DNA from 3 places in the Variovorax sp. GW821-FHT06D12 genome. Region 3 is predicted to be linked to each of the others. Evidence: predicted binding sites of a transcription regulator. Region 3 holds the regulator's gene; each other region holds the start of a gene.
What was found. The regulator sigma-54, encoded in region 3, starts transcription at its own class of promoters, with help from an activator protein. The targets are predictions, from matches to a motif close to TGGCANGNAANCTGCTTT.
Positions count from the first base shown of each region.

Region 1: a site for sigma-54 is predicted at 1,157-1,174, ahead of AC07SQ_RS14590 (ammonium transporter). Genes of this name have one in related genera too.
Region 2: a site for sigma-54 is predicted at 1,011-1,028, ahead of nirB (nitrite reductase large subunit NirB). Genes of this name have one in related genera too.

Region 1 is NZ_JBWKRI010000004.1:189,985-192,246, reverse strand. Features, by position in the region: gene AC07SQ_RS14595 (sulfite exporter TauE/SafE family protein) at 33-791, opposite strand; gene AC07SQ_RS14590 (ammonium transporter) at 1,211-2,262, shown strand, end outside.
Region 2 is NZ_JBWKRI010000002.1:849,958-852,219, forward strand. Features, by position in the region: gene AC07SQ_RS10310 (2-hydroxychromene-2-carboxylate isomerase) at 1-37, opposite strand, end outside; gene AC07SQ_RS10315 (DUF1289 domain-containing protein) at 34-303, opposite strand; gene AC07SQ_RS10320 (YbaK/EbsC family protein) at 300-788, opposite strand; gene nirB (nitrite reductase large subunit NirB) at 1,238-2,262, shown strand, end outside.
Region 3 is NZ_JBWKRI010000004.1:384,623-386,884, forward strand. Features, by position in the region: gene lptB (LPS export ABC transporter ATP-binding protein) at 1-258, shown strand, start outside; gene rpoN (RNA polymerase factor sigma-54) at 276-1,865, shown strand; gene AC07SQ_RS15465 (phospholipase D family protein) at 1,876-2,262, shown strand, end outside.

The DNA of each region.
Region 1 (2,262 bases), 190 kb from region 3:
TGGGGGCGAGCCTGTTGCTCCAGGGGCTTTTTTTATTTCAGGAACGCGTCGTAGGCGGTTTTCAGGATCAGCGCACTCACCACCACGATGAACACGATCCGCACGAAGCCCGCCCCGTGCTTCAGCGCCACGCGCGTGCCGACCAGGCTGCCGGCCACGTTGGCCACCGCCATCACCAGCCCGTAGTGCCACCAGACGTGGCCCTTGGCGGCCAGCAGGATCAGCGCGGCGGCGTTGGTCAGCGTGTTGATGACCTTGGCCGAGGCCGAGGCGTTGAGGAAGTCGTAGCCCATCCAGCGCACGAACAGGAACACCAGGAAGCTGCCCGTGCCCGGCCCGAAGAAGCCGTCGTAGAAACCGATGGTCAGGCCGATGGTGCTGGCCGCCAGCGTCTCGGCACGGCCGCTGAAGCGCGGCGCGTGCAGCCGGCCCATGTCCTTGCGCGCCAGCGTGTAGATCAGCACGCCCAGCAGGATGACCGGCAGCGCCCGGCGCAGGAAGTCGCCCGGGAAGACCGTGACGGTCCAGGCGCCGAGCATCGAGCCGCCGAAACCCAGCAGCGCGGCCGGCCACATCGCGCCCCAGCGCATCTGCACCCGCTGGCTGAACTGGGCCGCCGAGGCCGCCGTGCCCCAGATGGACGCGCTCTTGTTGGTGCCCAGCAGCGTGGCGGGCGGCGCGCCCGGAAACACCGCAAAGAGGGCCGGCACCAGGATCAACCCGCCGCCGCCCACGATCGCATCGATAAAACCCGCGAGCAGTGAGGCGCCCGTGACCACCAGCATTTCCATGCGGGCGATTGTCTCACCGGAATCGCTATCGAAACGATAGCTGTGGTGGCCGGTACGGGCTGGCCAGGAGGCTTGTTTGGCTTGGAAGAAAGCACCCGCGTCCGTGCTGTGAACGGGCAAAAAAAAGCGCCGACCAGCGGCGCTTTTCAAATATCAGACAGGCATCTCGTACGGAGCCTTTGAAGAATGTTCTTGTTGATCGATCGGAAGCTTGTCTCCTCGGACCCTCGGCAGTACGAGCAGGGCCCGTCGCGAGTGCGCAGATTGTGCAAGCGCGCACCCGCCCGGTGCATTAGGAATTACCCGCTTCGTGTTACTTCGACCCTCCGGTTGGGAAACCAAAGTGTTTCAGTCAGTTAACAAGATGGCATGACTCGTGCACACGGGCCTTCTGTCCACCACTCCAAGAAGAAACGGTCATGGCCCTGCTGGCACCCCAAGCCTCCCTGAACGCGGCCGACACCGCCTGGATGATGACCTCGACCGCGCTGGTGCTGTTGATGACGCTGCCCGGCATCGCGCTCTTCTATGCCGGCATGGTGCGGCGCAAGAACGTGCTGGCGACCATGGCCGGGGTGGTGGCGATCGCCGCGGTGGTCTCGCTGACCTGGTTCGCGCTCGGCTACTCGCTGGCCTTCACGCCCGGCTGGCCCTGGCTGGGCAAGCTCTCGCGCATCGGCTTCTCGGGCTTCGAGTACCTGAAGGAGGCCGGCCAGGTGGCCGTGAGCCATGTGGCGCCGAACGTGCCGGAATCGGTCTACGCCATGTTCCAGCTGAGCTTCGCGATCATCACCACCGCGCTGGTGCTCGGCGCCTTTGTCGAGCGCATGCGCTTCTCGGCGCTGCTGTGGTTCGCGCTGCTGTGGAGCGTGCTCGTGTATGCGCCCGTGGCGCACTGGGTGTGGGAGCCGGGCGGCTGGCTCGCGCAGATGGGCGCGCTCGACTTCGCGGGCGGCTCGGTGGTGCACGTCAACGCGGGCATCGCGGGGCTGGTGTGCGCCTATGCGCTCGGGCCGCGCCGGGGCTACGGGCGCGAGGCCTTCGAGCCCTACAGCCTGGCGCTCACCATGACGGGCGCGGGCCTGCTGTGGGTGGGCTGGTTCGGCTTCAATGCCGGCTCGGCGGTGGCGGCCGACGGGCGCGCCGGCCTGGCCATGTTGGTGACGCACATCGCGGCGGCGGCTGGCGCCATGAGCTGGATGATCGGCGAATGGATCGTGCGCCGCAGCCCCTCGCTGCTGGGCCTGTGCTCCGGCCTCGTGGCCGGGCTGGTGGCGATCACGCCGGCGGCCGGCTTCGTCACGCCACTGTCGGCGCTGGCCATCGGCGCCATCGCCGGGCTGGCCTGCTACTGGGGCGCCACGGGCCTGAAGCACCTGCTCGGTGCGGACGACTCGCTCGACGTGTTCGGCGTGCACGGCATCGGCGGCATCGTGGGCGCGCTGCTCACCGGCGTGTTCGCCGACCCGCG
Region 2 (2,262 bases), on a different contig from region 3:
GCGAGATGAAATCGAGATAGAAGTCGATGTGCTTCATGCGTCGTGGTCTCCTGTGGTGGGTTCGGGCACGCGCCAGATGCCGGCCTGGGCCCGCAGTTCGATCGCGCGCCACACCTGGCGGCGGCTGTCGTCTTCCATCTTGCTCCAGCCGGCGATCTCGGGAATGGTGCGCAGGCAGCCTTCGCAGAAGCCGCTCAGGCGGTCCATGCGGCACACCGACGAGCACGGCGAGGGCACCTCGCCGTCCATGCGCTGCACGGTCCCGGCGCGCTCGGCGAGTGCATGCGCTTCGTCGAAGTTCACACCACGTCGGCCACCGGCGCGCCGGTGAGCTTCTCTAAATCGGTCGGGTGCAGCTGGAACACGGCGTGCGGATGGCCCGCGGCGGCCCAGATCTCCTCGAAGCGGAACAGCTCGCGGTCGATGAGCACCACGGGCTTGGTCACATGGCCCACCGGCGACACGCCGCCGATGGTGAAGCCGGTGCGCGCCTTCACGAAGTCGGCGTCGGCGCGGCCGGTCTTGCCGACGATGGCATCGACCTTCTTCTCGTCGACGCGCTTGTCGCCCGAGGTGATGACCAGCACCGCCGCCTCGTCGCTCTTGCGGCGGAAGATGATGCTCTTGGCGATCTGCCCGACCGAGATGCCGAGCGCGTCGGCGGCCTGCTGCGCGGTGCGGCAGGCGTCGTCGAGCATGCGGGGCGCATGGGGATGGCCGGCGTCCTGCAGCACGCGGGAGACGCGCTGGACACCTTCAGGAAGGGAATGGAGTTCGGAGCCGCACATGGCAAGTTCTTCGGGGTTCGTGGGGGCGTTCGCCCTGCGTTGCAAGGCCCCGAGCATACGGAAAAGCCCCGCGCACCGACGCCACCGCCCCCATCCGCCCTTCAACCCCGGCGCACCAATGCGGAGAGCGCCGGCGCACGACGCCCGTGCGCGGCGCGCCGGCGCCGGTCCGCTTTCGGTGCGCCACCGGCCAGCAAGGCCCGCCACACGGGCCTTTGAGCGCGGCACGCTTATTGCTGAACACGGTGGCGACCCACCGGCCTCTGCGGCGGGTTCGCAATGCCTCCGCTAACGACGGCGGGGTTCAAGCGCACCGATGGCCGCCCGCCGCCGGTTCGTCTGCTCCAACCCATTTCGCATCCGTTCCGTCGCGGGGGCCCCAACGACGCTGTCCGTTCGACAGCGGCTGCGGGGGCGCCTTCCAGGACCGGTTGCGTGCAGGACCCCCAATGAAGATCGCAGTCATCGGCCACGGCATGGTCGGCCACAAGTTCCTCGAGCAACTCCACACGCTCGGCATTCCCGGCGCACAGGTCACCGTGCTGTGCGAAGAGCCGCGCCCGGCCTACGACCGGGTGCACCTGTCCGAGTACTTCTCCGGCAAGACGGCCGACGACCTGTCGCTGGTCGAGCCCGGCTTCTTCGAGCGCAGCGGCTTCACGCTGCGCCTGGCCGCGCGGGCCGTGGCCGTCGAGCGGCGCAACAACACCGTCACCACGGCCGACGGCGAGGTGATCGCCTACGACAAGCTGGTGCTGGCCACCGGCTCCAACCCCTTCGTGCCGGCCGTGCCGGGCCGCGACCGGCCGAACTGCTTTGTCTACCGCACCATCGAGGACCTGGACGCCATGAAGGCCTGCGGCGCCAAATCGCGCAGCGGCGTGGTGGTGGGCGGCGGCCTGCTGGGCCTGGAATGCGCCAAGGCGCTGCGCGACATGGGCCTGGAAACGCACGTGGTCGAGTTCGCGCCGCGCCTGATGGCGGTGCAGGTCGACGAAGGCGGCGGCCGTGCATTGCGCGGCAGCATCGAGGCACTGGGCCTGCACGTGCACACCGGGCGCAACACGGTGGAGATCGTCGACGGCGCGAGCGCGCGGCACCGCATGGTGTTCGCCGACGGCACGCACCTGGAGACCGACATGATCGTGTTCTCCGCCGGCATCCGCCCGCGCGACGAACTGGCGCGCCAGAGCCTGCTGGCCGTGGGTCCGCGCGGCGGCGTGGCGATCGACAGCCACTGCCGCACCAGCGACCGCAACGTCTACGCCATCGGCGAATGCGCGTCGTGGAACGAACAGACCTTCGGCCTCGTCGCGCCGGGCTACGACATGGCCCGCGTGGCCGCGCGCCACATCGCCGGCCAGGACGACGCGGCCTTCACCGGCGCCGACCTGAGCACCAAGCTCAAGCTGATGGGCGTCGATGTCGCCAGCATCGGCGACGCGCACGGCAAGACGCCGAAGTCGCGCGCCTA
Region 3 (2,262 bases):
CGCTTCATCCTGCTGGACGAGCCCTTCGCCGGCATCGACCCGATCGCGGTGATCGAGATCCAGCGGATCATCAGCTTCCTGAAAGAGCGCGGCATCGGCGTGCTCATCACCGACCACAACGTGCGTGAGACGCTGGGCATCTGCGATCACGCGTTCATCATCAGCGACGGGCACGTGCTGGCACAAGGCACACCCTCGGAGATCGTCGACAACGCCGAGGTACGCAGGGTGTACCTGGGCGAGCACTTCCGCATGTAAGGGAGGGTCGGGTCTCCATGAAGCAAGGGCTGTCCCTTCGCGTCTCGCAGCATCTGGCCTTGACGCCTCAGCTGCAGCAGTCGATCCGGCTTCTGCAGCTCTCCACGCTCGAGTTGAGCCAGGAGGTCGAGCAGATGCTGGACGAGAACCCGTTCCTCGAACGCACCGCGGAAGAAGCGGCGCGCGAGGAGTTCGGGCTGGACACGGCCGACGCGCCGGTGCCGCGCGACGACGCGGGCGAGGGCGAGGCCGAGTTCACGCCGTCCGCCGCCAGCACTTCCTCCACGTCCAGCGACACCACCACCTCGACCCCCGACACCGACGGCCCCGCCGCCGAGATCGCCGAGCGCGAGCCCGACTGGGAAGGCGACGGCACCGTCGACATGGCGCCCGACGACAGCGAGTGGGGCAGCGACGCGCCCGCGCGCCAGAACAACCTGGGCGACGACGAGCGTGCCGACGCCACCGAACTCGCGCGCAGCCAGGAGTCGCTGCAGTCGTTCCTGCACCGCCAGGCGCTGAGCCTGCGGCTCAATGAAAACGACTGCGCCGCGCTGCGCTTTTTGATCGAGTCGCTCAACGACGACGGCTACCTCGAAGACTCGCTGCCCGCATTGGCCTCGGGCCTGGCGGGCGACGACAACGACCAGTTCGACGACCTCGTGCACCACTTCCAGGTGGCGCTGGGCCTGCTGCAGAGCCTGGAGCCGGCCGGCGTCGGCGCGCGCGACCTCGGCGAATGCCTGAGCATCCAGCTGAAGGCGCTCGCCAGCGAAGACGAGACCGAGGCCGACGCGCTCGTGCGCAAGACCGCCATCGCGATCTGCAAGCAGCCGATGGAGCTGCTCGCGCGGCGCGACTTCAAGCGCCTGGCCACGCTCACGCGCACCAACGAAGAGCTGGTGCGCTCGGCGCTGCAGATCATTGCGCGGCTCGAACCCAAGCCGGGCCGCCGTTTCGTCGACGTCGAGCGCAACATCGTCATTCCCGACGTGATCGTCACCAAGACCGGGCGCGGCACCAACGTGAAGTTCCGCGTCATGCTCAACCCCGAGGTCATGCCGCGCCTGCGCGTGCACGACATCTACGCCGGTGCGCTCAAGTCGCACAAGGGCGAGGGCAGCCAGGCGCTGTCGCAGCGGCTGCAGGAGGCGCGCTGGTTCATCAAGAACATCCAGCAGCGCTTCGACACCATCCTGCGCGTGAGCAACGCCATCGTCGAGCGGCAGAAGAGCTACTTCGTGCACGGCGAACTCGCGATGCGCCCGCTGGTGCTGCGAGAGATCGCCGACGAGCTGGGCCTGCACGAATCGACCATCTCGCGCGTGACCACCGCCAAGTACATGGCCACGCCGTTCGGCACGGTCGAGCTCAAGTACTTCTTCGGCTCGGCGCTCGGCACCGAGACTGGCGGCAACGCATCGAGCACCGCGGTGCGCGCGCTCATCAAGCAGTTCGTGAGCTCCGAGAGCATCAAGAAGCCGCTGTCGGACAGCCAGATCTCCGAGATGCTGAAAGAGCAGGGCATCGAGTGCGCACGCCGTACCGTGGCCAAATACCGCGAAGCGCTTCGCATCGCGCCGGCCAACCTTCGCAAGGCCCTGTAGAAAGCCACCGATGACCCGTCGCCTGCTGTCGCGTTGTGGGCATTGGGTCTTCGCCATCGTGGCTGCATCGCTGTTCGCCGGCTGCGCCACCTTGCCCGACGAGGCGCCGCGCCCGCCCACCAAGGCCATCGCCGTCTCGAACGACACCGCGCTCGGCCGCATCGCGCTGGCCTCGCAGCCCGACCCCGACCTGAGCGGCTTTCGCCTGATGCCCGGCGGCGACTTCGCCTTCGACACCCGCATCCAGCTCGCGCGCCGCGCCCAGCGCACGCTCGACGTGCAGTACTACCAGATCGAGAACGACGAGACCGGCCGCTACCTGCTGCGCACCCTGCGCGATGCGGCGCAACGCGGCGTGCGCGTGCGCCTGTTGATGGACGACCTGTACACCTCCGGC